DNA from 4 places in the Cobetia sp. 10Alg 146 genome. Region 1 is predicted to be linked to each of the others. Evidence: predicted binding sites of a transcription regulator. Region 1 holds the regulator's gene; each other region holds the start of a gene.

The links. The regulator PhoB, encoded in region 1, activates phosphate uptake and scavenging genes when phosphate is short. The targets are predictions, from matches to a motif close to TGTCATANNNNTGTCANA.
Region 2: a site for PhoB is predicted at 5,468-5,485, ahead of QD172_RS16880 (NAD(P)H-quinone oxidoreductase). Genes of this name have one in related genera too.
Region 3: a site for PhoB is predicted at 5,291-5,308, ahead of QD172_RS01460 (UTRA domain-containing protein). Genes of this name have one in related genera too.
Region 4: a site for PhoB is predicted at 3,257-3,274, ahead of QD172_RS12285 (DUF6482 family protein). Genes of this name have one in related genera too.

The regions. Positions count from the first base shown of each region.
Region 1 covers NZ_JARWKT010000005.1:79,507-86,858, reverse strand. Annotated here, with positions in the region: gene phoU (phosphate signaling complex protein PhoU) at 1-634, shown strand, start outside; gene cysZ (sulfate transporter CysZ) at 821-1,549, shown strand; gene phoR (phosphate regulon sensor histidine kinase PhoR) at 1,655-2,950, opposite strand; gene phoB (phosphate regulon transcriptional regulator PhoB) at 2,958-3,647, opposite strand; gene ubiA (4-hydroxybenzoate octaprenyltransferase) at 3,875-4,756, opposite strand; gene QD172_RS10395 (chorismate lyase) at 4,787-5,506, opposite strand; gene QD172_RS10390 (FAD-dependent oxidoreductase) at 5,586-6,770, shown strand; gene QD172_RS10385 (HU family DNA-binding protein) at 7,045-7,320, shown strand.
Region 2 covers NZ_JARWKT010000013.1:1,952-9,303, forward strand. Annotated here, with positions in the region: gene QD172_RS16850 (isochorismatase family protein) at 1-339, shown strand, start outside; gene yaaA (peroxide stress protein YaaA) at 367-1,155, opposite strand; gene QD172_RS16860 (DMT family transporter) at 1,264-1,716, opposite strand; gene QD172_RS16865 (NADP(H)-dependent aldo-keto reductase) at 1,785-2,816, opposite strand; gene QD172_RS16870 (sel1 repeat family protein) at 3,131-3,616, shown strand; gene QD172_RS16875 (hypothetical protein) at 3,815-4,315, shown strand; gene QD172_RS16880 (NAD(P)H-quinone oxidoreductase) at 4,410-5,378, opposite strand; gene QD172_RS16885 (lysophospholipid acyltransferase family protein) at 5,565-7,331, shown strand; gene QD172_RS16890 (TIGR00730 family Rossman fold protein) at 7,347-7,352, opposite strand, start outside.
Region 3 covers NZ_JARWKT010000001.1:355,314-362,665, reverse strand. Annotated here, with positions in the region: gene QD172_RS01485 (ABC transporter ATP-binding protein) at 1-1,095, opposite strand, end outside; gene QD172_RS01480 (ABC transporter permease) at 1,095-2,060, opposite strand; gene QD172_RS01475 (ABC transporter permease subunit) at 2,044-2,895, opposite strand; gene QD172_RS01470 (alkaline phosphatase family protein) at 2,892-3,716, opposite strand; gene QD172_RS01465 (extracellular solute-binding protein) at 3,809-4,897, opposite strand; gene QD172_RS01460 (UTRA domain-containing protein) at 5,472-6,242, shown strand; gene QD172_RS01455 (NYN domain-containing protein) at 6,393-6,887, opposite strand; gene QD172_RS01450 (hypothetical protein) at 7,306-7,352, opposite strand, start outside.
Region 4 covers NZ_JARWKT010000006.1:143,228-150,579, forward strand. Annotated here, with positions in the region: gene dnaB (replicative DNA helicase) at 50-1,429, shown strand; gene QD172_RS12275 (hypothetical protein) at 1,516-1,803, shown strand; gene QD172_RS12280 (EAL domain-containing protein) at 1,970-3,226, shown strand; gene QD172_RS12285 (DUF6482 family protein) at 3,382-3,738, shown strand; gene QD172_RS12290 (DUF393 domain-containing protein) at 3,740-4,126, opposite strand; gene QD172_RS12295 (cryptochrome/photolyase family protein) at 4,123-5,799, opposite strand; gene hemH (ferrochelatase) at 5,999-6,988, shown strand; gene QD172_RS12305 (Na+/H+ antiporter subunit G) at 7,185-7,352, opposite strand, start outside.

The DNA.
Region 1 (7,352 bases):
CGGTCTGGTGGAGAAGCAGCTGCAGGATGCCGTCACGGCCCTGCTGGAGGGTGACAGCGAGACGGCGACACGCGTGCGTGACAATGACAAGGCCGTCAACGACATGCAGCTGAAGATCGACGACGAGTGCACCCGCGTGCTGGCGCGCCGTCAGCCGGCGGCCTCTGACCTGCGTCTGGTGCTGGCCGTGATTCGCGCCACCTCCGATCTGGAGCGCATCGGTGACGAGTCCAGCAAGATCGCGCGCAATGCCATCTCGCTGGTCGAGAACGGCCAGAGCCCGCGTGGCATGGTCGAGGTTCGTCACCTCAGTCAGCATGTGCGCAGCATGGTGCGTGACTCGCTGACCGCCTTCGCCCGCTTCGACACGGATCTGGCGCTCAAGGTCCTGCGTGAGGACGCCTCGGTGGACCTGGAATACCAGAGCGCGATGCGTTCGCTGATGACCTTCATGATGGAAGACGCGCGCCAGATCACCCCGGTGCTCAACGTGATGTGGATTCTGCGTGCGCTGGAGCGTATCGGGGATCACGCCGACAACCTCGCCGAGTACGTCATCTTCCTGGTCAAGGGCGTGGACGTGCGTCACACCGACACCCATGACCTCCAGCCGCAGGATCTCGACAAGCCCTGACGTGCAGTCCCCTTCCCCGGGGCCTGACGCCTGTCTGCCGATGACGCCCCGCCTCTGTCCCGCCGACGGAGCGCGGGGCGTCTGCCATTCGATGCGCCGACAGCTGCGTGGGACGGGTGGTAGTGCTAGGGTGTGGCTCCGGCCGCCCGAGGGCAGCCGCCTTTCACGAAATGACGAGGACGTCGCATGATTGATGCCGTATCGGCGCTGGTCCGCGGGACCCGCATGGTCTATACCCCCGGGCTACGCCGTTTCGTGTTCGTACCACTGGCGATCAACCTGGTGCTCTACAGTGCCACGCTGTGGCTGTTGTTCAGCCAGTTCGAGGGCTGGATCGATTACTGGATGCTCAAGGTACCCAGCTGGCTGGAATGGCTGAGCTGGTTGATCTGGCCGGTGCTGGTGCTGAGTCTGTTGCTGGCGGTGTTCTTCACCTTCAGCCTGGTGACCAATCTGATCGCGGCGCCGTTCTACGGCATTCTGGCCGAGAAGGTCGAGCATCGTCTGGATGGCACCCTGATCGAGGATGAGCGTGGCCTGGTGAAGATCGGGATCGACTCGCTGGGGCGCGAGATGGCCAAACTGGGTTACTTCATTCCCCGCATGATCGCGCTGTTCATTCTCGGCTTCATTCCGGGCCTGAATCTGCTCTCACCGCTGCTGTGGGGGCTGTTCTCGGCCTGGAGCATGGCGATCCAGTATCTGGACTATCCGATGGACAACCATCAGGTCAGCTTCGGTGACATGAAGCAGCGTCTCAAGGCGCGCTGGTGGCCGTCACTGACCTTCGGTGGTGCCGTGTTCGTGCTGACGCTGGTGCCCTTGGCCAACCTGCTGTTCATTCCCGGGGCCGTGGCGGGTGCCGTCCTGATGTGGCAGAGCCACTACCGACAGCTGCCTGCCCCGCGCCGCTGAGCCAGGCTTTATCGCGAGCGTTGACGAACGCAGATACCACGACGCCCCGCCGTGACCTCATGCAGAGGGCGCGGCGGGGCGTTCGTGTCAGTGGGGCTGCAACCGTCAGGCAGTCGTCGCGCAGCGGCGTTCCACCGGGAAATGACAACGGAAGCGTGCGCCCTCGCCGGGCAGGCTGTCGATCTCCAGGCGGCCCTGATGGCGGATCAGCACATGCTTGACGATGGCCAGCCCCAGCCCGGTGCCACCAGTGGCGGTGCTGCGTCCCTTGTCGATGCGATAGAAGCGCTCCGTCAGGCGCGGTAGATGCACGGGATCAATGCCGTCACCGTCATCCTCCACCTCGACCATCACGCCCTCGCTGGTGCTCTGGCAGCGCAGCGTGATGTGGCAGTCTTCCGGCGTGTAACGCACCGCATTGAAAACCAGATTCGAGATCGCGCTTCTCAGCTCCTGCTCCTCACCCATCAGGGCCAGTCCGGGCTCGACCTCCACCGTGATGACATGCCGCTCCTTCGAGAGGCCTTCGGCATCTTCCCGGATACGCGTCAGCAGCTGCGCCATGTCGATGCGACGTCCTTCGCCCGACAGCTCGTCGGTCTCCAGGCGCGACAGGGTCAGCAGATCCTCGACGAGGTGCTGCATGCGGTCGGTCTGACTCTGCATCTGTCCCAGGCCACGCTGCCAGCGCGGGGGCAGGTCATCGGCATAGTCGGAATAGGTCTCGAGGTAGCCGGCCAGTACCGTCAGCGGCGTGCGCAGCTCATGGGAGACATTGGCCACGAAATCGCGGCGCATTTCCTCGAGACGGTAGAGACGGGTGACATCGCGCACCATCACCAGGCGCTCGTTGTCACCGAACAGGGTGATGGAGATCTGCAGGGTCAGGTTGTCGGAGAGCGGCGATTGCAGGGTCAGCGGCTCACGATAGGCCAGACGATTGAAGTAATCGATGAACACGGGGTCACGCAGATAGTTGGTGACGTGCTGGCCGCGGTCGTGACTGGCCTTGAGGCCGATCAACTGCTCGGCAGCGCTGTTCCACCACTCCATGTCGCCGTGGTTGTCGAGCATCACCAGGCCATCGCGCATCGCTTCCGAGGATTCCTGGATGCGATTGAGGATGCTGCGCAGTCGCTCCTGTGCCTGACGCTGACCCTTCTGGTAGCGATACAGACGATCGAGCAGATCCCCCCAGACGCCATCGCCGGGCGGCGGCTCTTCATGGGGGTTGGTGATCAGCCAGGTGTAGAGGCTCTTGAGATGCTTGAGATGGACGAACAGGTACAGCGCCAGCCCCAGCGCCAGGCCCCAGCCCAGCAGGCCGAGCAGTCCGCCGACCAGCCCGAAGCCGCCCGCCAGATAGCCCAGCCGCCATAGCTCGTTCGTCCAGTAGCGCATCCGCGTCTCAGGCCTGGGCGCTGAAGCGATAACCGGTACCGCGGACGGTCTGGATCAAGTGCTGATGCCCCTCGCCCAGCGCCTTGCGCAGACGACGAATGTGCACGTCCACGGTGCGCTCCTCGACATAGACATTGCCGCCCCAGACCTGATCCAGCAGCTGGCTGCGGGTGTAGGCGCGCTCCTGATGGGTCATGAAGAACTGCAGCAGGCGGTATTCGGTGGGGCCGACCTCCAGGGAGTTGCCGTGTGCGGTCACGCGGTGGCTGGCGGGGTCGAGCATCAGACCCTCGACTTCCACCGACTCCTCGACGCCCTTGGGCGTGGTGCGGCGCAGCACGGCCTTGAGGCGTGCCACCAGCTCGCGTGGCGAGAAGGGCTTGGTGATGTAATCGTCCGCCCCGGCCTCGAGCCCCTGGATCTTGTTGTCTTCCTCGCCCTTGGCGGTGAGCAGGATGATCGGCAGCTCCGCGGTGGTCTCGTCACGCTTGAGGCGGCGCGCCAGTTCCAGCCCGCTGGTGCCGGGCATCATCCAGTCCAGCAACAGCAGATCGGGCTTTTCATCGACGACGATGGCGTGGGCGTCCTGGGCATTGTCGGCCTCCAGCACGCGGTAATCCGCCATTTCCAGGGCGACGGCGATCATCTCGCGTATCGAGGATTCGTCGTCGACAATCAGTACGGTCTTGGAGCTCATCGCTAGATCCCATGCAGCAGTCGGCGCACGCGCCAGAATGACAAGTCGATGACGATTACAACCTGCTTATATGACAGTGAGATGACAATCGCCAGCTTGGCAGCTTGCCGCCCGGCTTGCCAGCGAGTCCCTCAACTCTCTCAAGGCGTGAATGTCACGCCTCGCCGCACGAGGAAGGTCGCTGGCAGACCGGATGAGGACTCGGGCCCGTTGGCCGGAAAGAGGGGTCAGGCAGCTGGCCAGGTCGCCAGCGCGATGCCCGCGAAGATCAGCAGGCCGGACCAGTGGTTGTTGAGAAATGCCTGGAAGCAGGGGCCACGCTCCCGCTCGCGAATCAGGCGCTGCTGCCAGACGAAGGTCACGGCCGCCGCGGCCAGCCCCAGCCAGTAGAAGATGCCCAGCGCCAGGTGCAGGCCGATGCCGATCAACACCGCCAGCATGCCCAGCTGCAGCAGACCGATCATCAGCTTGTCGGCGCGGCCGAACAGGACGGCGGTGGACTTGATGCCGACCTTGAGATCGTCATTGCGATCGACCATCGCATAGGCGGTGTCGTAGGCCACCGTCCACATCAGGTTGGCCGCGAACAGCCACCAGCCATAGGTCGGCACCTCCTCAAGCGTCGCCGCGAAGGCCATCGGAATCGCCCAGCCGAAGGCGGCACCCAGCACCACCTGCGGCAGATGATGGAAGCGCTTCATGAACGGATAGCTGGCCGCCAGCAGCACGGCGACGATCGACAGCAGCACCGTGGTCAGGTTGGTGAAGCACACCAGCACGAAGGCGGCCGCGACCAGCACACCGAACAGGGTCAGCGCCTCGCGCTCCGTGATGCGTCCTGAGGTCAGCGGGCGATCCCGGGTGCGTTCGACATGCTTGTCCCAGTGGCGATCCGCGTAGTCGTTGATCACGCAGCCGGCGGCACGCATCAGATAGACGCCAGCCACGAAGATCAGCAGCGTATCGCGGTCCGGTAGCCCATCGGCCGCCAGCCACAGGGCCCAGAGGGTCGGCCACATCAGCAGCCAGGTGCCGATGGGGCGGTCCAGACGAGTCAGGGCGAGGTAATCGGCCAGTTTGGACGGGCGGGAAGCGGATGACGCTGACATCAGGACTCCTGATCGAACGGCAGTGGGGAATCAGAGTTCCAGAGCGTGCTGGAACCGAGGGGTGAAACCTTCCTGGACCAGTACCCGGAAGCGACCGTGCGAGAACATCGAGCGGCGCATCCACAGGCTGGCGGTGCGTGCCAGCGGCTGCGTGCTGGCAAGTCTCAGTGGCGCCCGGCTGACATCGATGGCGCTGCGGGTCAGGTCAGGCTGGCGGAACAGCCAATGGCCCAGCGAGCCTTCGCCGAGCGTCGAAAGACGGTGGCCATGGGCCAGGTCCAGCGCCGCCAGCGAGCGCGCGATCACCCAGGGCTCATCGCCATGACACAGGGCCACTTCGCGCCGCCAGACATGGCGTCGTGGCGCGATACCCAGCATCCGCGCCTCATCCCGCCGGGCAGGGCCGGTGTCCTGCAGCAGCAGGCGCACGCGCAGCCCCTGACCATCGAGCATGCGCATGGCGTGATCGAGACGCTGGGTCAGCGAGTCGCTGGAGGACAGCCATGGCCACCAGCCGGCCGGCATGACGCCTTGCAGGCTCGCGGCGGGCTGCCAGTGGCGGCGGACCGCCGAGTCCATCGCTCTCTGGTGAGCGCAGGGAGTGCTGAGTTCCGAGCGAGACATGGCCCGGATGGCGATCTTGCCGGCAAACGCTGCCGAGTGGGAGTGACAGACCACGATGAATTCCCTGTCAGGATGACAAGTGGCGAGTCTAGCACGCCCGAACCGCAAGGCCTGCAGCGTGAGCATGCCCGCGCCAGTGGCAGGCTGGTATGCTGGGGCCCGACTACCCTCTTTTCCTCTCGGATCGATCTCAGGAGATGGCGCCATGCGCGACCCTCGTACCCTTGTCATCATCGGCACCGGCATGGCCGGCATTGGCCTGGCGCGTGCCCTGCGTTCGCGTGACAAGGACAGTCGACTGATCCTGGTCAGTCAGGACAGTGGCCACGATTACGCCAAGCCTCTGCTGTCCACCGCCTTTGCCAAGGGCATGAGCGCCCGGGCATTGGCACGGCAGACCTCCGTGGCCCTGGTGGATGAACTGGACGCCGAGCTGCGCACCCATCAGCGAGTGACGAGCATCGATACCCACGCGCGACAGGTCTGGCTGGGCGAGGAATGCCTGGCCTATGACGAGCTGGTGCTGGCACTCGGTGCCGCGCCGCGGCGACCCTTCCCCATCGATGACTCGGTCGGCTCGCGCGTGATGAGCATCAATGATCTCGATGACTACGCCGCCTTCAGCGCCACGCTGACGGCAGCGCGTGAGGCGGGGGAGAGTGGCCGTGTCGTGATCGTCGGTGCCGGTCTGGTGGGGTGTGAATACGCCAATGACCTGAAAGCCGCAGGACATGAGGTCACCCTGGTCGCGGCGGAAGACACTCCGCTGGATGGCTTGCTTCCCCAGGCGCTCGGCCAGCGACTTGGCAAGGCCTTCGATGCCATCGGCGTGCGTCGGCTGCAAGGCGAGATGGTCGAGACCATCACCGCCGGCAAGGCAACGCAGGCACCTGTCAGCGTGGTGCTGCAGAGTGGTCATGCGGTGGAGGGCTCGCTGGTGCTGCTGGCCACGGGGCTCGCGCCACGCATCAAGCTGGCACAGGGCGCGGGATTGAGTGCTGGCGGGGATGGCATCCGCGTCGATCGTCACCTTGCGACCTCCCGGCCGCATGTCTGGGCGCTGGGAGACTGCGCCAGTGTCGAAGGGGTCAATGCCATGTACGTGCAGCCCCTGCAGGCCGCGGCTCGGGTGCTGGCCGCCAATCTGTGCGGCGAGGCGGTCGAGCTCGACTGGAAGGCCTGGCCCGTGCTGGTCAAGACACCGGCGCTGCCCATCGTGGCCTACCCGCCTCGGACGGCCGTGGCGCGCTGGGACATCACGGGCGAGGGAGATGATCTCGATGCACGCGCTCTCGATGCGAACGAACGCTTGATTGGATATGCGTTGACAGGCGCCTCCGTTCGCAGGAAAGTCGAGCTGGCGCGGCAGGCACCGCCGTTGCTAGGCTAGGCGATGCCATGGCCGATGGTCGCAGACCCCTTGAAGCCAGCGTAGTCAGGCACGATAGTTAAGTTTCCGTCACAGAGCGTCAGGCGAGAATCAGGGACGACGTGTTACCGGTGATGTTCACCCCGTGAAAGGGGGACCCGGTATCGCATCGCCCAAGCGCCATGCAATGCCAGCAAGTGCAGCAACATCCGTGCAAGAACAACATCCGTGCAAGAACAACAATGAATCGGCGGCTGAGCCGCCCGTGCAGAATGCCAAACCAGGAGGGCTTTTCATGCGCAAGCCAGAACTCGCTGCGGCCATCGCCGAGCGTGCGGATCTGTCCAAGGACAAGGCTAGTCAGGTGTTGAACGTGATTCTCGACGAGATCACCCACACGGTCGCCAAGGGCAACGATGTTTCATTGATTGGTTTTGGCTCCTTCACGGTGCGTCAGCGTGCAGCGCGTACCGGCAAGAACCCCCAGACAGGCAAACCCCTGACCATCCCGGCCAGCAAGACAGTGGCCTTCAAGCCGGGCAAGTCATTGAAGGATGCGGTGACCAAGTAAGTCTGGTCCATGTCGCCGCGCCCCTGCTGGCG
Region 2 (7,352 bases), on a different contig from region 1:
GCGCAGGATTTTCGAAAGGCGCTGGAGCAGAGCGGATGTGATCAGCTGGTGGTATGTGGTGCCGAGGCGCATGTCTGCGTGATGCAGACCGTGCTGTCACTATGCGGTGCGGGGTATCGAGTGGCGCTGGTAGCTGATGGTGTCGCCAGTCGCCGCCCGCGTGAGGCAGCATTGGGAGTGACCCGCTGCGAGGCGGCGGGGGCCAGTGTCGTCAGCGCCGAGATGGTGGCTTACGAATGGCTTGGAAGCGCGGATCACGTCCTTTTCGGTGATATTCATCGCCGTTATCTCAAACCTCGGGCAGGAGAGTACCTGGCGTTCCCCGGGTTGGGTGGGTGAGTTGCAGGGCGACCTGCAAGGCGCGCGTCAGGCGCGTGCCGCGTCGGCCTCACTGCGCGTGAAGACCAGCGTATCGCCCTCTGAGGCGGCATTGGAGAAGCGGTAGCCGGCCACATCGAAGTCCTTGAGGTCCTCAGCCGTCTCGATATCGTGCTTGAGCATCCAGGCGCTCATCAGGCCGCGTGCACGCTTGGCGTAGAAGCTGATGATCTTGGACTGACCGTTCTTCTCGTCCTTGAAGACCGGCGTCACGATACGGTGGCGGAATGCCTTGGCGTCGATGGCCTTGAAGTACTCGTTGGAGGCCAGATTGACCAGTATCGGCGTGCCACTGTCTTCGACGGCCTGCTCCAGTGCCGGCGTCAGCGTCTTGCGCCAGTAGGCGTAGAGGTCCTTGCCGGCCGGGTTGCTCAGGCGGGTGCCCATCTCCAGACGATACGGCTGGATGAGATCCAGCGGGCGCAGTAGCCCGTAGAGGCCGGAGAGAATGCGCAGCCTGTGTTGCGCGCGCTCGAATTCTTCCTCGCTGAACGTTTCTGCCGCCATGCCCTGATAGACATCTCCCTGAAAGGCCAGTACCGCCTGCTTGGCATTGTCTGGCGTGAAGGGGGGCTGCCATTCCTGAAAGCGAGCGGCATTGAGGCCGGCCAGCTTGTCGGAAAGCTTCATGAGGCTTGCGATGTCCTGCGGTGATTGCTCGCGCAGGATATCGATCAGCGGCTGAACCTGATCAAGAAAGTCGGGTTGGGTATGACGGGAGGTCACGGGGGCGCTGTCGAAATCCAGCGACTTGGCGGGCGAAATCACACTCAGCATGAAGACCTCCTGACAGGGGAAAGGTCTCAGTATATCAGGCAGACAACATGGCCCCGAGTCCGTCGGGACTATCGGGGCCATAGATTGCGATGCGTGACGCCAAAGGCATCAATAGCGTCGGATCAGGAAGACGCCAGCGAACAGCAACAGCACGCCCGCCACGCGCCCCAGCGAGAGATCATGCTGCGGGAAGGTTGCCCAACCGAAGTGATCCAGAACGACCGAAGCCGTCAGCTGGCCCGCCAGGAAGGTGGCCATCATGGTGGCCGCGCCCAGCTTGGGTACCAGGATCACGCTGGCTGCCACGAAGAAGGCCCCCAGCAGACCGCCGGTCCAGCTCCACCAGGGAGCCGCTTTCAGGGCACCAATACCCGGCATGGGCAATCGCATGGCCAGCACGATACCGATCAGGGCGATCGAGCCGATCACGAAGCTGACCATGGCGGCCATGAGCGAACTGTGGGTCTGCAGGGCCAGCGTGGAATTGACGCCGGCCTGGATCGGCATCATGGCACCGGCGGCCACGGCCATGAGAATCATGCTCAGTTCAGCGGGATTCATGGGGTTTCCTTGGAGACGAACAGGCCGGTCATCACGACCGGCCTGTCGGGTTGCGCGTCAGGGACAGATCAGGGGCAGGGGTTCGGCGCGGTGTTGTGGATCATCTCGATCTCGGCCAGCACCTCGTCGCTCAGTTCCACCTCGAGGCTTTTGATGTTGCTCTCCAGCTGCAGCATGGTGGTGGCACCGATGATGTTGCTGGTCAGGAACGGACGCGTGTTGACGAAGGCGAGTGCCATCTGCGCCGGGTTCAGGCCATGACGGCGTGCGATATCCACGTAGCAGGCGATGACGTGCTGGGCCGGCTCCGCGTTGTAGCGCTGGAAGCGCTCGAACAGGGTCAGACGCGCACCTTCCGGACGGGCGCCATCCAGGTACTTGCCGGACAGGGTGCCGAAGGCCAGCGGCGAATAGGCGAGCAGGCCCACATCTTCGCGGTGCGCGAACTCGGCCAGCCCGACCTCAAAGCTGCGGTTGACCAGGTTGTAGGGATTCTGGACGCTGGCGACGCGCGGCAGATTCAGGCGCTCGGCCAGATTCAGGCACTGCATCACGCCCCAGGGCGTCTCGTTGGACAGACCCACGGCGCGAATCTTGCCCGCGGTGACCAGTTCGCCAAGCGCGGAGAGGCTTTCTTCCAGCGGCGTCATGTCCTCGTCTTCCACCGGCTGGTAACCCAGCTTGCCGAAGAAGTTGGTCTTGCGATCCGGCCAATGCAGCTGATAGAGGTCGATGTAATCGGTGCCCAGGCGGCGCAGGTTGTCGTCACAGGCGGCGATGATCTGCTCGCGGGTCAGGCGTGAACCACCGCGGAGGTAGTCCATGCCCGGGCCGGTGACCTTGGTGGCGATCTTGACCTGGTCACGGTTGCCGCGTGCGGCCAGCCAGCTGCCGATGTACTGCTCGGTGCGGCCCTGGGTCTCGCCATTGGGCGGGACAGGGTACATCTCGGCGGTATCGATGAAGTCGATGCCGGCATCGAGCGCACGATCCAGCTGCTGGTGGGCATCGGCTTCGCTGTTCTGCTCACCAAAGGTCATGGTGCCAAGGCACAGCAGACTCACGTCAATGCCGGTGCGGCCTAGAGCTCTACGTTGCATGCAGGATTCCCCTGTCGGGTGGTTGGCAAAAGCGGGTAAGGCGAGCGTGCGTCGCCTGCGTGCGTCAGGGCAGGTGCGGCGGCGGTTTCACTCGCGGGACGGCGCACATATTAGCAGCGTAACAAAAACCCACAAGGCGGGCTTGAGTCCCCCTGATTGCGCGAGTATGCTTGGCGCCCCGTTGTCAGGGGAGCAGCCTCGCGAGGCCGCCCGCATGGGCAAACTGACAGCGTTGGCAAGGAGAACAGCGTCGCAGGCTCAGGAAAGGGCCAGATACGGCGTCATCCCTCTTATCTGTTTCAAGGTTACTCGTCATGCCGCAGGCCTCAACCCTGATGACCGGACTGAAATACCGCCTGGCGGAGCGTCTGTTCCACGCCTCCTGGCTTTCCGGCTCTCAGCAGAAGCATCGTCTGACCATGCGTCTGTTCAATCACTGCGCCAAGGCCGGTCATACCGGTGCGCTGTCATTGTACGGCCACATGCTGTTCCAGCGCGGCAGTTCGGCGCAGGAAAAGGCCAAGGGTGCCCGTTTCGTCGTCAAGGCGGCACAGGCGGGTGACATCCATGCCCAGTACCAGGCAGGGTGCATCTACGAGCATGGCTGCGCGCAATACCAGAGTGACCCGGCCAAGGCCGTGACCTGGTATGCACGTGCGGCAGAGCGTCATCATGCGCTTGCCGCGCAGCGCCTGGCACGTGCCTATCGTGAAGGCTCGCTGGGGCTGGCGGTCTGCCCGCACAAGGCGGAGCACTGGGAAGCGCATGCACGCAGCGGTGACGAAGCCGCCCTCCACTGAGCCAATCCGACGGCTGCTGCCGTCGTCGATCGCCTCCTCTGACAGCGCCCTCCTCGTGAGGGCGCTGTCGTCTCCGTCTCTTCTGATGCCCACCGGATGAGCAGGACTCGCCAAACGGGGGGCAATTCCCGTAACCTGAAGACATTCAACCCCTTCTTGCCTGGTCCTTGGCTGCCTGAGATACCGTGGGAGACGCGTGTGACGCTGCCTATTCTGCTCGATATTGAAGCCTCCGGCTTTGGCCGCGGCAGCTACCCGATCGAGATCGGTCTGGCGCGTACCGATGGCAGCAGCTGTGCCTTCCTCATCCAGCCGCTGGAAGAGTGGGTGCACTGGGACCCCAAGGCTGAGTTGTTGCATGGTATTTCACGCGCCCGATTGGCACGTGAAGGTCGCCCGGTGCGGGAAGTGGCGCAGTGGATCAATGATGAGCTGAGCGAGACACGTATCGCGTACAGCGATAGCTGGGGCTACGACAATACCTGGTTGTCGTTGCTGTTCCATCATGCCGGCATGCTGCCGCATTTCCGGCTGGAAGCGCTGCGCCGGCTGCTGGATGAGGAGCAGCTGAATCGCTGGGCCGAGCTCAAGGAAGCCGTGATCGCCGAAGGCGGCATCCAGCGCCATCGCGCTGGAGATGATGCCCGTCTGCTGCAACTGACCTGGCAGAAGGCCCAGGCCATCGAGCGCAACGACTGAGCGTTCAGCCCGGCGAAAGATGACCGGCGTGAAAGCCCCTGCAGAAGGCAGCCCATCGGGCTGCCTTCTTGCGTTCTGCCAGTCGACGACGGACTCAGGCCCCGCTTACCGCCAGCAGCACCTTGCCAGTGCTGGCGTTGTCCTGCACATAGGCATGCGCAGCCTCGGCGTCCTGGATCGGCCAGCTCTTGTCGATATGCGGACGTATCTCGCCTCGCGCCAGGCGTGGCCAGACGTGGACATAGAGTGCATCCAGCACCATGCCCTTGCCCTTGGGCGAGCGGGAACGCAGGGTCGAGCCGATCAACCGCTGGCGCTTCATCAGCATGCGCCCCAGATCCAGCTCGTCCATGCGTCCGCCCATCAGGCCGATCAATACCATGCGGCCATCCTGATTCAGGACCTGCTGATTGCCTGACAGGTAGCCGCCGCCGACCGGGTCGAGAATCATGTCAGCGCCGCCCCATTCGTTCACGGCATCGACGAAACTGCCATCGTGGCGATTCCAGCCGGCATCGGCCCCCAGCCGCAGGCAGGTGTCCAGCTTCTCCTGACTGCCGACGGTCACGAAGCAGGGATGGCCGAACAGGCCGCACAGCTGGATGGCAGTGGTGCCGATACCGCTGGCCCCGGCGTGCAGCAGGACGCGTTCCTTGTGCTTGAGGTTGCCCTCGATGAACAGGTTCAGCCAGGCGGTGGCGAACATCTCCGGCAGGGCGGCCGCCTCACGCAGGCCGAAGCCCTCCGGCACCGGCAGTACCTGCAGGGCATTGACCACCACCTCTTCGGCATAGCCCCCGCCTGCCAGCAGGGCACAGACCGGGTCCCCCACCTGGAAGCGTTCCACGTGTCTGCCCACCTCGAGGATGGTGCCGCTGACCTCGAGACCGAGAATCTCGCTTTCCCCGGCCGGGGGCGGATACTGCCCGGCGCGCTGCATCAGATCCGCGCGGTTGACGCCGGCCCAGGCCACCTGGATACGCACCTCGTCCGAGGCGATACCTGAAGGGGCCTCGGTTTCCTGCCAGACCAGCGCCTCGTTCTCGACGGCTATCGCATACATTCGCTATCTCCTTGGCTTGGCAACCGTGGCTGCCTTGCTGTGATCGCTCCGTCCTCAGACGGATGTCTGTCATCTCACTGTACGGGGACTGTGACGCACCTGTCATGAAGTGGCGCGATTCTGACGTGATATCAAGCCTCTGTTTCAGACTGCGAGTGACGCACCGCGTTGCGCAAAGGAGTGAGCATGATCGATACCGCCCGTGTCATCGCCGCCAAGTATCCCGCCTTTGCCAGGCGCCACCCTCTGATTCGTCGCCCGGCGCTGGCGCTGCTGCGGCGTCTGGTTCACGAGAGCGAGATCAATGCCTTCCTCGCCGAGCATGCCGGTCTGCGCGGTTTCGACTTCATCGACCGTGTGCTCGATCACTTCTCCTTCGCCTACTCCGTCTCCTCGCGGGAGCGCGAGAACATCCCTGCCTACGGGCGAGTGGTGATCGTCGCCAACCACCCGCTGGGCTCGCTGGACGGGCTCGCGCTGCTCAAACTGGTCGGGGAGGTGCGGCGTGACGTGAAGATCGTCGCCAACGACATCCTGATGAAGGTCGAGCCGCTGGCGCCCTTGCTGCTGCCGCTGGACAACCTCAGTCGCCGCGGGTATCGCAGAAGCAGTACCCAGATCTGCGAAGCACTGATGAATGAAGAGGCCGTCATCATCTTCCCGGCCGGAGAGGTCTCGCGCGCAGGACCGACCGGGCCGCGTGACGGCAAGTGGCTGTCGGGTTTCCTGCATTTCGCGCGCAAGACCAACGCGCCGGTACTGCCGATTCACGTCAGTGGTCGCAACTCGACGCTCTTCTATACCCTGTCATCGATCAACCGTGGCCTCGGCACGCCGCTGCTGGCCCACGAGATGTTTCGCCAGCGCGAACGTCAGCTCAAGCTGCGCATCGGGGAACTGATTCCGCTGGCGCGTCTCGACAGTGATGCCCTGAGTACCAATGCCAAGACACGCCTGCTGCGCAAGCATCTCTATCGCATCGGACGCGGCAAGCGCGGGCTGTTCGTGACCGAGAAGGCCATCGGTCATCCGGAGGAGCGCCAGGCGCTGCGTGAGGAACTGACGCCGTGTGAGCTGCTGGGTGAGACCCGCGACGGCAAGAAGATCTACCTGTTCGATGCCTTTCCCGGTTCCAGCGTGATGCGCGAGATCGGTCGGCTGCGCGAGTTGAGCTTCCGCCGCGTCGGCGAAGGGACGGGAGAGCGTCGTGACATTGACCGTTACGACGCGCATTACCGCCATCTGGTGCTGTGGGATGACGCCGATCTCGAGATCGCCGGGGCCTATCGCATCGGTGAGGTGGGCAAGATCATGGCGGCACATGGCGAGAAGGGGCTCTACAGCCCGACCCTGTTCCGCTTCACGCCGGAGATGTTCGCGCATATGCAGGAGTGCCTGGAGCTGGGGCGCAGCTTCGTGCAGCCACGCTATTGGGGGCGCCGCAGTCTCGATTACCTGTGGCAGGGGCTGGGTGCCTATCTGCGCCGTCACCCCGAGATTCGCTGGCTGTTCGGCCCGGTCACGCTCTCCAACAGCTACCCGGAGGCTGCTCGGGCGTTGATCGTCAGCTATTACCGCCACTACTACGGGGATGAGGAGGGGCTGGCCCGTGCACGGGCACCGGTCGCGCAGAGTGCGCCGGGCAGTGCCGCCCATGAGGCTGAGCGTCTGTTCGATGGTCAGGATGCCGAGGGTGATTTCCGTCGCCTGCGCGCCCAGCTGGACGCGATGGGCGTGACGGTGCCGACCCTCTACAAGCAGTACGCCGAGGTCACCGAGCCCGGCGGCACTCGCTTCCTCGACTTCAGCGTCGATGCCGATTTCGGCTACTGCATCGATGGGCTGGTGATGGTCGATATCCGGCGCATCACTGCCAGCAAGCGCAGTCGCTATCTCGGGGAGCCGGCCTGTCGCGATCAGGCCGGTGCACGACACCCCGTCACGGAGGCTTGACCCATGCTGCTTGCTTCAGGC
Region 3 (7,352 bases), on a different contig from region 1:
CTGGCGGGCACTGCGGTTGAGCACATCGACGTTGAGACGCAGTCCCTGACAATCCACCTCGTAGCGCACGATGTTGCCCAGCAATTGATGGCGCAGGATGACGCCGGGCAGCGCTGGCCCCACATTGGCCGGCAATGGCTGGAGCGGGAAGTCGAGGCCAGCCTCCAGGTGCCCGGGGAGGAGGGGGCGTGTCATCTCATCCGGCTGCAGATAGAGCGCCTCCGGCCGCAATGCGACCTGCGGGCTATCGCACAGGTAGCCGAGCAGGGGGCGGGCAAGCTCGCTGCCGATCAGATTGTAATGGCCCATGAAGCCTGCGGCCGTGGCGTCTACCGGTCGGGTGTAGAGCGATGCTGCGTTGCCCTGCTGGAGAATGCTGCCCTGATGCATCAGGAAGATGCGATCCGAGAGCAGCAAGGCCTCTTCCTGATCGTGGGTGACGAACAGGGTGGTGAGGCCGAGACTCTTCTGGATGTCGCGAATCTGATCGCGCAGATGACGGCGGATGCGCGCATCCAGCGCCGAGAGCGGCTCATCGAGCAGCAGGATCTGGGGCTCGACCACCAGCGCGCGCGCCAGTGCCACGCGTTGACGCTGGCCACCGGACAGCTGATGTGGATAGCGCTGTGCCTGGTCGGTCAGCTCCACCAGTCGCAGCACTTCCGTGACGCGGCGCTCGCGCTCCTCGGGGCGCACCTTCTTCATGCGCAGGCCGAAGGCGACGTTGTCCGCCACGCGCATGTTGGGGAACAGCGCATAGTGCTGGAAGACCATGCCGATGCCGCGCCGCTGGGGCGGCAGACGGGTGATGTCGTGACCATCGACGATGATCTCGCCGCTGTCCACGTCGTTGAGCCCGGCAATGGCGCGCAGCAGGGTGGATTTTCCGCAGCCAGAGGGCCCGAGCAGGGTGATGAACTCGCCACGGGCGATCTCGGCATCGATGTCGGAGAACACGCGCGTCTTGCCGAAACGTTTGGCCAGGCCCTTGAGCGTCAGGTACTGCTGGTCGGCGGCCTGTTCACGCAACGCGCTGGTCAGCAGGCCATCGCTGTCGTGGCGAGAGTGGGTCTGCGGGATATCGGTGGCAAGCATCAGCGGTGCCCTCGTGAATCGGTACGGGAATGGGGGGCGGCAGGGCCAGCTTTCGGGGGCGTGGCGGGGAGACCTTCCGTCATGGCGGTGGCCAGCGCCTCCTCGGGGTCATCTTCCGGCATCGCCTGCTCGGCGGGCTGGCGGTTGCCCAGCCAGGTGAGAATCAGGGTGAACACGAACAGCGTGATGACCAGCGCACTGGTGAAGTGGCCGCTGGCCCCGCGAATGTTGTTCAGGTAGACCTGCAGCGTCTCGAAACGGGTGCCGACCAGCATGTTGGCGAACACGAATTCACCGGCCAGAAACGAGAAGGCCAGGAAGACGGCGATCTGGATGCCGACCCGGATATTGGGCAGGACCACCTGGAAGAAGGCCTGCAGCGGGCTGGCGCCCAGCAACTGGGCGGCTTCCATCAGCGATGCCACATCCAGCGCCCGCAGGCTGTTGGCCAGCGCTCGGTACATGAAGGGCAGCACGATGGTGAAATAGGTGGGAATCAGGATCCAGGATGTGCCGATGATCGGTAGTGGTCCGCCGGCATACAGCTGCAGCAGACCGACCGAGGACACGATGGGCGGCACGGCGAAGGGCAGCAGGATCAGGCCATTCATCCAGCCATCCAGACGCGGATAGCGGGTATGGGCCAGGAAGACCACCGGCACGATCAACAGCAGTGACAGGATCAGGGCGCCGACGGCGACCAGCAGGGAGCGCCCGAATGCGGCGAGAAAACGGGGGGTCGTCCACAGCTCCAGAAACCACTTCACCGTCAGGCCATCGGGCGTGAGGCTGGCGCCCCAGCGGGTGGCAAGGGCGTAGAACAGCGTGGCCACCAGCGGCAGTGCCAGCAGCGTGAAGACACTGCCCACCACCACGCTGTAGGGATTGAGCCCGCGCAGACGCGCCATCAGGCTGGGCAGCAGCGGCTTGCCATGGCGATACGGCAGTTCAGCGGGAAGTGACATGGTAGCTCCTGCGCATGAGCCACTGCTGGATCAGCGTGACGATGACGAGAATGACCACCAGTACCATCGCCAGTGCGCTGGCCAGTTCCGGCTGCAGGAAGAGGTCGCCGGAGACCAGATTGGCGATGCGGATGGTCATCAGGTTGTAGCTGGTGTTCACCAGCGCATAGACGGTGGCATAGGCGCCCATGGCATTGGCGAACAGTACGGTGAGCGTGCCGGCCAGCGACGGCCAGAGCACGGGCAGGCCGATGTGCTGCCAGTAGGCCAGACGGTTGGCGCCGAGCAGGCTGGCGGCTTCGCGCCACTCGCCCTTGAGCGTGCTGAAGGCCGGGTAGAGCAGCAGGATGCCCAGCGGGATCTGGAACCAGGTGTAGATGACGATCAGGCCTGTGCGTGAATAGAGATTGAAGTCATCGATGATGCCCAGGCGCTCCAGCATCAAGGTCAGCATGCCGTTGGCCCCCATCAGGATGATGAAGGCGAAGGCCAGCGGCACGCCGGCGAAGTTGCTGGTCATGTTGGTGAAGGCGATCATCGCGCGCGTCAGGCCCGGCCCGCAGCGGTGCATGCTGTGACAGGTCACGGCGGCGATCGCCAGTCCCAGCACGCTGGACATCAGCGAGATCTCGAGACTGCGGCCGATGGCCTGGCGGAAGAAGGGGGAGGTGGCGATTTCCTGAAAATTGGCCAGCCCCCAGCCTGCGGAGGTCTTGAAGGCGCTGATCATCACCCAGATCAGCGGGGCGATCTGGAAGGCGAAGAAGAGGATGGCGAAGGGCAGCAGCCACATCGCGGGGCTGGTCAGCACTCGCCTGAGGAATGTCGGCATCATGCGTCCCCTCCAGGGCCTGCCAGCAGGGATGTGTTGCTGGCCTTGTCGTGCTCCAGTCCCAGCACGCTTGCCAGAGTGCCGCAGAGCTCGCGCTGGCGAAGGTTGCGGGCGGGGCTGCGGGCGAAGGCGCTGCCGAAGGTCCAGAGCGGCACTCGGCGCTCTTCTTCGAGAAGCCCGGAATGTGAACGGTCGGCGTTCATGCCGTGATCGGCGGTGACCATCACCTGATAGCCGGCCTCCAGCCAGCAGGGCAGGTAGTCGGCCAAGGCGACATCGGCATGACGCGCCGCATTGCGATATTGCGCGGACTCACCGCCGTGGCGATGGCCGGCGTCATCGATGTTCATGCTGTGCACCAGCAGGAAGTCCGGGTCGTGACGCAGTCTCAGCATCTCGGCATCGCTGAAGACGTGGTCGTCCGGGTAGTGATCCTGCCAGTAGAAGATGCCCGCCTGGATGGCGGATTCGGGATTGTCTAGCAGCCGGTGTCTGGCCGGCACGAAGGGGGCGGCGACGTAGAGTTCGCTGACCCAGTGATAGGCGGCTGCCGCGGTGCGTCGGCCCTGCTGACTGGCGAGGTCGAACAGGCTCACGCCACGCGAGCGTCGCACGATGCCATTGTTGACGATGCCGGAGTCGACGGGCAGATCACCGGTCAACAGGCACTCATAGAGCGGTCGCGACATCGCTGGCAGTTCGCACTCCAGCGACTGGTACTGCCCGCGACCGGCCTCGATCAGGGCGCTCAGATAGCCCATGGCATGCCGACCCACGGCATGGTTGAGGCCATCGAGCACGACAAGAATGACACGCTGGGACATGAAGACTCCGTGAAGCTCAAGACGGCACCGTGTGGACGGTGCCGTCTGTCAGGATGGTGCGCGCTCTATCCGCTCTGGGCAGAGGCCGGGGGTCACTGCTGGTGGATCAGTACCTGGGACTGCCACTGACGAGGCAGCTGTCGGGCACTGGCTTCCCAGCCGGCGAAGTCCTGTACCGGGCGGGCATTGGCGTACTGCTCGTTGGGCAGCAGCTTGGCGGCGATGTCTTCCGGCAGGGTCAGGTGCTCGGCGCGGATCGGGCGGGCGTAACCTGCCGCCAGGTTCAGCTGGCCGGCATCTGACAGGATGTACTCACGCGCCAGCTTGGCGGCGTTCGGGTGAGCGGCATGCTTGTTGATGATGGTGGCGTACCCCGAGGTGACGGAGGCATCCGAGGGGATGACCACCTCGAAGGTGTCGCGGTTGATCTGATCGCGATAGTTGAGCGCGTTGAAGTCCCACAGCAGTGCGACCTCCACCTCGCCCTTCTCCAGGTTGGCGATGCTCGGCTCGGCCAGTGACAGGCGTCCCTGGCGGGCCAGTTCGGCGAACACTTCCAGACCCGGCGTCAGGTCTGACTCGCTGCCGCCATTGGCGAAGGCTGCGGCCAGGATGGCGTTGTTGGCCTGGGACGCCTTGCCGACCGCGCCGACGGAGACCTTGTAATCGCCATTGGCGAGATCCGCGAAGGAAGCGGGGCGCTGATCTTCACTGACGAGTGTCTTGTTGATCATCAGGGAGATGGTGCCGGTGTAGCCCAGCATCCATTCGCCATCTTCATCCTTGGCCCAGTCGGGGATCTCGTCCCAGGTGGTCGGCTTGTAGGCTTGAGTCACGCCCTGCTTGACCGCGATGGGGCCGAAGGCGAAGCCCACGTCACCGATATCTGCCGTGGCGTTCTCGCCTTCGGCCTTGAACTTGGCGACTTCCTCGGCGGAGCTCATGTCGGTATCGCTGTGCGCGATGGAATACTTCGACTCGAGGTCTGCCCAGGTGTCTTTCCAGTTGGCCCAGCTGTCCGGCATGCCGACGCTGTCGACGCGGCCTTCTGCCTGGGCGGCCTTGAGCAGTGCGTCCGGCACTTCAGCGGCACTGACGGAGGCGCTGCTCAGCAGGGTGGCCATGAGGGCCGAGACCATCAGGCCGGCGGTACGGGGCGAGGTAGCGGTGAACGACTTCAATGACAATCCTCCCAGACGGGGTAATCAACGGATGCGAGAGTGCATTCCTGGCCAGCGAGTCGCCGAGGCGAGCAGGCAGGCGAGATGGGGTCAAAGCTGGTTATTGTCCTGCGCAGTCTTCCTCGAGACCTGCCACCTCAATTTCTGTGGTCTAGTTCAGTCTCGGGGCTGACATGACTTTACGCAGCGGTTGTGACAGTCGCGTGTCGTCACTATGTCAGTGTCGTGATGTCAGTGTCGTGGCAATGAGCCATCAGCCATCAGTGCTACATGTTTTGACGCAACGCTGCGTGGTGCCGGCTGATTTCCTGACAATTCCCTGCATGACAGCGTGCTCCTGTGCTAGGCATCCGCCTCGGATTCTCACGCTCATCACATAGGAAGGCCTTGCGCTGTCACCGGATCGTCATGCCTGTGTCATGATGCTTGGCGAGCGTGGGCTGACTCGTCTGGCGACGTCTACACTAGACCACAGCGATCGCGATTCTCGGGCCTTGTCATGATGGACACCTTGGATGACATGCAAGTGACTCGCCAGAAATCGCTCTCTTTCGTTATCTTTCAGGAACTTCGCATGCCTTCATCATCGATCGAGCCCACAGGTGACGACGCAACTTCCCTGACGCGCACGGCGGATTTGCCCGTCACCGGGCTCAAGGGCAGGCTGCTGAACCATCTTGAAGCAGCGCCGCTGCATGCCTCGCAGCGTCTGCCGTCCGAGCGTGAGATGATCGAGCGGTTCGGCACCACACGAGTCACCTTGCGAGATGCCTTGCTGCAGCTGGAAGCGGAAGGGAGAATCTATCGCGAGAACCGCCGCGGCTGGTTCGTCTCGCCGCCGCGCCTCAGGTATGACCTGCTGGCATGTCTGCCTTTTCACGAGATGGTGCAGTCGCAGCAGCGGGTCGCTTCCACCGAGGTGCTGGCCGCTCAGGAAGTTCCCGCTGATGAGGTGATCGCCCAGCGTCTGGGAATTGCACGGGGCGCCGGGGTCTATCGCATCACGCGAGTGCGGCGCATCGATGGCCGGCGGGTGCTGCACGTCTGTCATCACCTGCGACGCGACTGCTTCCCCGGCATTCTCGATTTCGATCTCTCGGCGCATTCGCTGACGACGCTCTACCTTCACCAGTACGCCATTCGCATCCGGCGCGTGAGCTTCGAGCTGGCCTCCAGCGTGTTCGACGCCGAGACGGCCGTCGCCCTGAATGCGGCACCGGGTAGCCCGGCGCAGCGCATCACGCGGATCAACTTCGATCAGAATGGCCGTGCAGTGGACTGCGATGATGAACACTGGCGTCACGATGCCATCGAGTTGACGTTATCCGCCGCACCACAACGCTAGAGGGCAATCTGGCGACATACGCCACCAGCCTTCGGGGCTTTCCTTCAACTCGACGAAAACGCCCGCAAGTCCTCCTCTGACGGGAAGGCTTGCGGGCGTTGTGGTAATGGCGTGCGTGATGTGGCCGTGGGGCATCGTGGGGGCAAGCCCTCAGCGCATCAGCAGCGTGTCATCTATCTCGCGGAAGTGATCAGCGCTGCGCATCAGGGCGAGGGCAGTGAGTGCCTCGACACCGTAGACACGCGTCGTGACGGCATGGCGCGCTGCGACATGCTCCAGCAGCAGGGCGAAGTCACCATCGCCGGAGGCGAGAATGATCTCGTCGACGTCGGGGGCGGCTTCCATCACATCGATCGTGATGCCGACATCCCAGTCACCCTTGGCCGAGCCATCTCCTCGCTGGATGAAGGGTTTGAGCTTGATCTCGAACCCTATCTCACGCAGGCGTTGCTGGAATTGCTGCTGCTTGGGGTCGCCACGGTCAATCGCATAGGCGTAGGCATGCGTGATGCTGCCCAGGGATTCCAGCTCGGCCCACAGTCGGCGGTAATCGAATTGCCGGCCAAAGGTGTCGCGGGTGGTGTAATAGATATTCTGGACATCGATGAAGACGGCGAGGCGCGTGGGCGAGTCGGATGTCAGCAAGGACGATTGGATTGCGGGCGTGGGAGAGTTCGACATTGGCTGTCACAGGGACCGGAAGGCTGAATGATGTGCCTGAAACAGAGCAGGCAGGTACTGGAGGCGCGTGCGGCGTGGGAGTCGTTCAGGTGTCGCGGGATGACTCAGGCATTGCGCCTGGCTCCGACGATGAGTGCTTGTGCTGCTGACACCATGCAAGGAGAGCGGGTCTGTCTTTCTCTGACCTGTCTGCTCTGATCTGTCTACCCTGACCTGTCTGGTGCTATCGGTTGAAAGCAGAGCTGTTGAAAGCAGAGCTGTTCCAGGTCGCGCCATCTCGAGAGGAGGGCAGAGACCGGCCGCTGCCAATCATGGCGAGCAGCGGCTGGCGATCTTCTGACAGCTTGCCACGATCAGGCCGAGTCTGGGCCTGATGGAAGCATCAGTTGCCGGCAGCGGGATTGGAGGGCTTGGTCGGCTTGTGGCCGA
Region 4 (7,352 bases), on a different contig from region 1:
TCCCGCGGGCGTGTCAGTCATCAGCAGGAGTCAGCCAGGCATGAGCGAGATGCAGGATCAGGATCGCGAGACGGCGGCGCTCAAGGTGCCCCCCAATTCGCTGGAGGCCGAGCAATCGGTCCTCGGCGGTTTGATGCTGGACAACAGCGCTTGGGACACGGTGTCCGAGCGACTGGTGGCCGACGACTTCTATCGCTACGAGCATCGTCTGGTCTACAACGCCATGTCCCAGCTGGTGGGCAGCAGCCGGCCGCTGGATGTGGTCACGTTGTCCGAGTTGCTGGAAAGCCGTGACCAGCTGGAGTCGGTCGGCGGGCTTGCGACCCTCGCCGAGCTTGCGCGCAATACGCCCTCGGCCAGCAACATCAAGGCCTATGCCGACATCGTTCGCGAGCGCGCGACGCTGCGCAAGCTGATCCAGGCGGCCAACCAGATCGCCGAGAGCTCCTTCAGCCCTCAGGGGCGAGACGCCGACGAGCTGGTCAACGAGGCCGAGCGTCTGGTGTTCCAGATCAGCGAATCACGCCCCAAGAGCGGCGGCCCCAAGGGCATGAGTCAGCTGCTGACCGGCGCGGTGGACCGGATCGATGAGCTGTTCAATCTCAAGGGCCAGATGACCGGCCTCTCGACCGGCTTCCGGGACCTGGATGACATGACCTCCGGTCTGCAGCCATCGGACCTGGTGATCATCGCGGGGCGCCCCTCGATGGGCAAGACCACCTTCGCCATGAACCTGGTCGAGCATGCCGTGGTCTCCGGCGACAAGCCAGTGGCCGTGTTCTCGATGGAGATGCCGGCCGAATCGCTGATGCTGCGCATGATCTCCTCGCTGGGCCGCATCGATCAGACCAAGGTGCGTACCGGTCAGCTGGATGACGAGGATTGGCCGCGGCTGACCTCGGCGGTCAACCTGCTCAAGGACAAGCAGCTGTTCGTCGATGACACGGCGGCCCTGTCGCCCAACGAGATGCGCTCACGCTGTCGCCGCATGGCGCGCGAACACGGCGGCATCGGCCTGATCATGATCGATTACCTGCAATTGATGCAGGTGCCGGGGCTGTCCGAGAACCGTACTGCCGAGATCTCCGAGATCTCGCGCTCGCTCAAGGGGCTGGCCAAGGAATTCGCTTGCCCGGTGGTGGCGCTCTCGCAGCTGAACCGCTCGCTTGAGCAGCGTCCCAACAAGCGCCCCGTGATGTCGGATCTACGTGAATCCGGCGCCATCGAGCAGGACGCCGATGTCATCGCCTTCGTCTACCGTGATGAGGTCTACAACAAGGACAATCCCGACAACAAGGGCTTGGCCGAGCTGATCATCGGCAAGCAGCGTAACGGCCCCATCGGCACCGTGCACATGGCCTTCATCGGCAAGTACACCCGTTTCGAGGACCTGGCGCCAGACAGTTATGGCCAGGCCTTCGCTGAATGACGTGATGCGCATGCGCATCAAACATGTACCCGGGCGGCGGCAGCGACGTCGCCCCGCAAGACCCGCACTGACGGGGAGGAGATAGCATGGCAGGTGGATTTGGGCGCGGACGCGCACGCACTCCCAAGCTTCAGGGACGCGGTACGCTGGAGAGCCTTGAGCGCGAAGGGCCTTTCAAGGAATGGCTGGGCATGCCGGATCTCTATCGCTTCACGCTGGTCGTGGAGGGCGAGAGCTACAGCTATCAGACTGAAGACAGTGAAGTGCCGGTCGTCGCGGGCGACATGGTGGTCTTCCGTTACAAGGAAACCAAGGCCGGCAAGTGGATCGACCGCAATTCCCTCGGCAAGGCCATCGACCCCAACTCGCTGTAAGGCGTCCACCTCCGGCGTGGCATGAGCGTATTGGCCAGCCGCGACCGGGCAGGCTCGTCGCAAGGCGTCCTTGCACGGCAGCACCGCGGTGATGTGCCCGACCCTTCGCTGACACATCACCGCCCCGTGTCATTTTCCTGTCATATCAGCATGCTTTGATTCTGGCATGCTGCCATCCCCGCATCCCGCTTTAGCTGAGGCATCCACTCCCGAATCCGGCCAGGCGCTGGAGGCGTTGCTGCGTCTTCGCCAGTTGCGGATGCATTTCCAGCCCATCGTGGCGGCAGATGGCCGTGAGGTCTTCGCCTACGAGGCACTCGCGCGCGCTGCTGCGGGATGCAGCTTGCGCTCACCGATGGCGATGTTCGAGGCGGCTCGCCAGCATCGGCGCCTCGCCGAGCTGGACGGCCTCTGTCGTGAGCTGGCGCTTGAGCAATGGGCTGAGCAGGGCCTGAGTGAACGCCTGTTCCTGAACGTGTCGCCGGAGGTGCTGTTGGACAGTGCGCATTCTCGGGGACTGACGCGTCATCTCCTGCATCGCCATGGGCTGCATCCGCATCAGGTCGTCATCGAGTTGACTGAGCAGACCCCGGGGCTGGACCCGGCACTGATGCGTGAGGCCGTCTGCCATTACCAGTCGATGGGCTTCGCCATCGCGCTGGATGACCTCGGTGAAGGGTACGCCAGCCTCAAGCTGTGGTCGGCGGTTCAGCCTGACTTCGTCAAGATCGACCGACACTTCATCAGCGGTATTCATCAGGGTTCACTCAAGCGGCGTTTCGTGCGCTCGATCATCGACATCGCCCACGGCAGTGGCAGTCAGGTGATCGCGGAAGGCATCGAGCAGGAAGGCGAGATGGAATGCGTGTCTCAGCTGGGGGCCGAGTATCTGCAAGGCTGGCTGTTTGCGAGCGCCGAGGTGGACCCTGCTCGCCAGCGTGCCGGCCTCGAGCAGCGCCTGCGTCGTCTGAGTCGCCGCCGGCATGCCGCGCCTCTGGCACTCGGTGCCGGCAGCCTGCTGCGGCAGGTGGCGCCGGTACTGCAGGATACCTGTCTCGAGGAGGTGGCCGAGCGTCTGCATGCCGAGCCGGAATTGATGGCGCTGGCAGTGGTGGACGCGCAGCAGCGGCCGGTCGGCATGATCATCCGCCATCGACTGCTGGGATTGCTGAATCAGCGCTTCGGACCGGAGCTGCATGGACGACGGGCGATTCATGAGGTCATGCAGACCCATTCACTGCGTGTCGAGGAAGATGAGCCGCTCGAGCGTCTGTCGGCCAAGCTGCTCGGGCGCCGGGACATTCATCGTGACGAGGACTTCATCATCATGCGAGGGGGATGCTATCGCGGCCTTGGGCGTCCTCTGGATCTGCTGCGCATCCTCGCGGAACGTCAGCTGGCGGTTCGTGCTCAGTGTCCGTGAGCCTCTCCGGGTCAGCGGCCTTGAACATGACGTCATCCAATCGTCATGGTGGTGCCGTGCAATCGTCATCGTCCCCCCGCAAGCTGGCGTGAAGCCTTGACGCCACCTTCACGATGATGGATACCTCAGACAACAGAGGTCCAGGAGCCGACACCATGTCCAGAATTGCCGCTGCCTTCACACCTACTGGCCTGCTGGTCAGCAACCTGAATGCGCTGATCGCCGAGTATCCGGCACTGGAGGCGCGTGTGATCAGTCATGCCGCCAGCCGCTTCTATCAGGTCCAGCTGGTACTGGAAGCGGGTGCCGATGAAGACGATGAGCGCAGTGAACTGTTGATGAAGCGTGGCAAGCCGATGCTGTTCCGCTCGCTGGAGGATGTCTACTGCGAGCTCAGGCGCGCCGGTCTGTCACGCGCCTGGCTGGTATCCCAGGTGGCCAACGACGAGATGATCGGCCGACCGCCTCAGTACCATCAACCGTTGAGCTCGCGCATCCCCTTGAGCTTCTGAGTCAGCGTCTCCTCTGGGGGACCCAGCGGCCGATACGCTCACGGTGGCGGGCAAAGACCCGATAGCCGACATCCAGCATCGGACGCAGCCCCGGCAGCAATGACAGCCTCACCAGGCGCCGATAGCCGAGTACCGCATAGAGGGCTCGGCTGGCGTCCATGCCGACATACCACTCCCCGCGCGCATCCTGCACGTGCAGGCGCCCCATCATCGTCTCGAAGCTCAGCCCCAGAGCATCTGGGGAAAAGTCCTTTGCACGAATGTCGACCGTCCTGACCCGTTCCCGCCTCGGGTGTCTCGCCAGCCAGGCGACCTCCCGCTGGCACAGGGGGCACTTGCCATCGTGATAGAGCGTGACCGGTGCACTGGCCTGCCAGATGCGGCTCATGAGGATTCCTTGTCGGTCGTGGAACTGGAGGGCGCGGGATAGTAACCCGCGCGATGGGCACCGCTACCATAGTCAGCGGCGCTGTCGAGTCGGGCGAGAAAGGCCTCGGCCTGTTGCAGCAATGCCTCGCGCTTTTCGTCCTTCATGCGTCGCCAGCTGCCATAGACCAGCGACATGCGCGGGTTGCGTGACAGTGATTCGCGATGGCGCTCGATGAAGTGCCAATAGAGACTGTTGAAGGGGCAGGCATGCGTGCCGGTGACCTTCTTCGGCGAGTACTGGCACCTGTCGCAGTGATTGGACATGCGATCGATGTACTTGCCCGAGGCACAATAGGGCTTGGAGCCCATCAGGCCGCCATCGGCGTGCAGCACCATGCCCAGGGTATTGGGCAGCTCCACCCACTCGCAGGCATCGACGTAGACCGCCAGATACCAGTCGCATAGCGCCTCGGGCTTCACGCCGCACAGCAGGGCGAAATTGCCGGTGACCATCAGGCGGCGGATATGGTGGGCATAGGCATGATCACGCGTACTGAGGATGGCTTGATCCACACAGCGCATGCCGCTGTCGCCGCGCCAGAAGACCTCCGGTAGACCCCGTGTCGCACTCAGGCGATTCTCCTGCTTGTAGCCGGGCATGCGTGTCCAGTAGATCCCACGCACATACTCTCGCCAACCGAGAATCTGCCGGATGAAGCCCTCGGCGGAGTTGACCGGTACCTCGCCACGTCGCCAGGCATCATCGACGGCAGCACAGACTTCGTGGGGACTCAGAAGCCCGATATTGAGCGCCGCGGAAAGTCGGGAGTGGAACAGGAAGGGGTCACTGTCATCGATGGCATCCTGATGGCAGCCGAAGTCTGCCAGGCAGTGCGCGAGGAAGTGAGCGAGATCGTCGAGCGCCTGGGCGCGGGTCACGGCCCAGTTGAAGTTGTCCAGATTGCCGAAATGACGCAGCTCACCCTCGGCTCCCTCGCCGAAGCGGGTGTCCACCAGCGTCAGCACTTCGCGCGTCAGCGCATCCTGGCGGTGGTCATGCTGCGGTGGTGGCGGTGACTGGAAGTCGGCGGGAATCGGTTCGCGATTGTCATGATCATGATTGAACTTGCCGCCGGCGGGCTCGCTGCCTTCCATCAACAGGTCCGTGTCACGACGCTGTTCACGGTAGAAGTATTCCATGCGCAATTGCTTGCGTCCGTCGGCCCAGGTCGCGAACTGTGCCGGTGTGGTGAAGAAGCGGTGATCTTCCAGCACCACCCAGGGGATCTCGCCTTCCTCACGGCGTGCGAGGAAGGCCTCCAGCAGTCGCCATTCCCCGGGGCGAGTCACCAGAATGCCGTCACACTGATGGAGCGCGGCCAGCCGCTCGGCTTCCAGGATCAGCGATTGACGATTGTCCGGGTCATCCAGGCGGCTTTCATGCACCTGCCAGCCGCAGTCGCGCAGCTCCTGTGCGTGATGGCGCATCGCGGCCAGCATCATCGCGATCTTGTGCGGATGGTGTGGCACGTAGCGGCCTTCCTCCTCGACCTCGCAGAAGGCGATCAGACTCTCGGCAGGTGCCTGCTTGAGGCTCGCAAGCTCGTGACTGAGCTGGTCACCGAGAATCAGCACCAGCGGGCGTGCGAAGTCGTGACGGGTGGCAAGTTGCAGAGTGGAGGTTTCGGGCACGCTGACTCCTGCGGCGGGGCGCAAGCACGGCTTGCGTCAGGTTGTGACAATAATTGTCGTAAAGCTGTACAAATCGTGATGATAGTATAACTTCATCCCTCACGCACAGGGCGAGCTGGTAACATGGCTGCGCTGTCGGTGAGGGTGGCTGGTTGCCGCTTCACCTCTTTTCTTGCCTCTTGTCAGGAGTTCATCGCCCATGAGCACCCCGCGTTTCGGCGTCATGCTGGTCAATCTCGGCACCCCTGAAGCCCCGACACCCAAGGCGGTGCGTCGCTACCTCGCGGAGTTTCTCGGTGATGTACGCGTGATCGACCTGCCGCGCCTGCTCTGGCTGCCGATCCTGCATGGCCTGGTGCTGACGACTCGCCCCAAGAAGGTCGCCGAGGCCTATGCCTCGGTGTGGACGGAAGACGGCTCGCCGCTGATGGCGATCGGCAAGCGTCAGCGTGCCGCGCTGGAGGCGCGTCTGGCCGAATCGCTGGGCGAGGAGATTCCGGTAGAGCTTGCGATGACCTACGGCAAGCCGACCATGGAAGAGGTGGGGCGCAAGCTGGCCAGTCGTGGGGCAGATCGCATCCTGGTGCTGCCGCTCTATCCGCAGTTCTCGCGGACCACGACTGCCGCAGTGTTCGATCGCCTGGCGCGCGCGCTCAAGCCGTGTCCGCACCTGCCGGAACTGCGCTTCGTGCGTGACTATCATGATCATCCCGACTACATCGCCGCGCTGGCCGCCAGTGTCCGTGAGCACTGGGAAAAGGCAGGGCATCGCGGCAAGCGTCTGTTGATGAGCTATCACGGCATCCCCAAGCGCTATGCGACGGCGGGCGACCCCTACCCACGCCAGTGCGAGCGCACCAGCCAGCTGCTGGCCGAGGCGTTGGGGCTTGGGGACGATGAGTGGGCGATGACCTACCAGTCCCGCTTCGGCAAGGCCGAGTGGCTCAAGCCGTATACCGATGAGACGCTCAAGGCCTGGGGGGCTGAAGGTTTGGAAAGCGTCGACGTTATCTCGCCGGCCTTCGCGGCCGACTGTCTCGAGACGCTGGAGGAGCTGGAAGAGGAGAATCGCGGCTACTTCACCGAGTCCGGCGGGGGCGAGTTCCGCTACATTCCGGCGCTCAATGACCGTCGTGAGCATATCGATCTGCTAGAGGCACTGTGCCGCCAGCATGCTCAGGGCTGGTGACGAGCAGGGCAGGCATGAGGCCCGCCTGAATGATCTGAGCACCGCAGTCCGAGTGACAGATGCGCAGTGAAACGCTGGAAAGACAGCGCCCCCACCAGTCTCCTGGTGGGGGCGCTTTGCGTTGGTCTGCCGTCTCGCCTCGCGAGAGGAGTGGGGCCGACCGGGGCAGGTCAGAGCGTCAGGCGAACACGATCGCTCAGGGCAGGCGCGATTCCGAGGCCTCGGCATTTGCCTCATCCGGTTCGTCTGATACTTCCAGACGTTCCGGCACGTTGCGGGTACGGATGTCCGCCACCAGCTTCTGATGCAGCGCGGCCTTGGACAGCAGGTGCGCGGTCACCGGGGCGGTGATGAACAGGAAGAT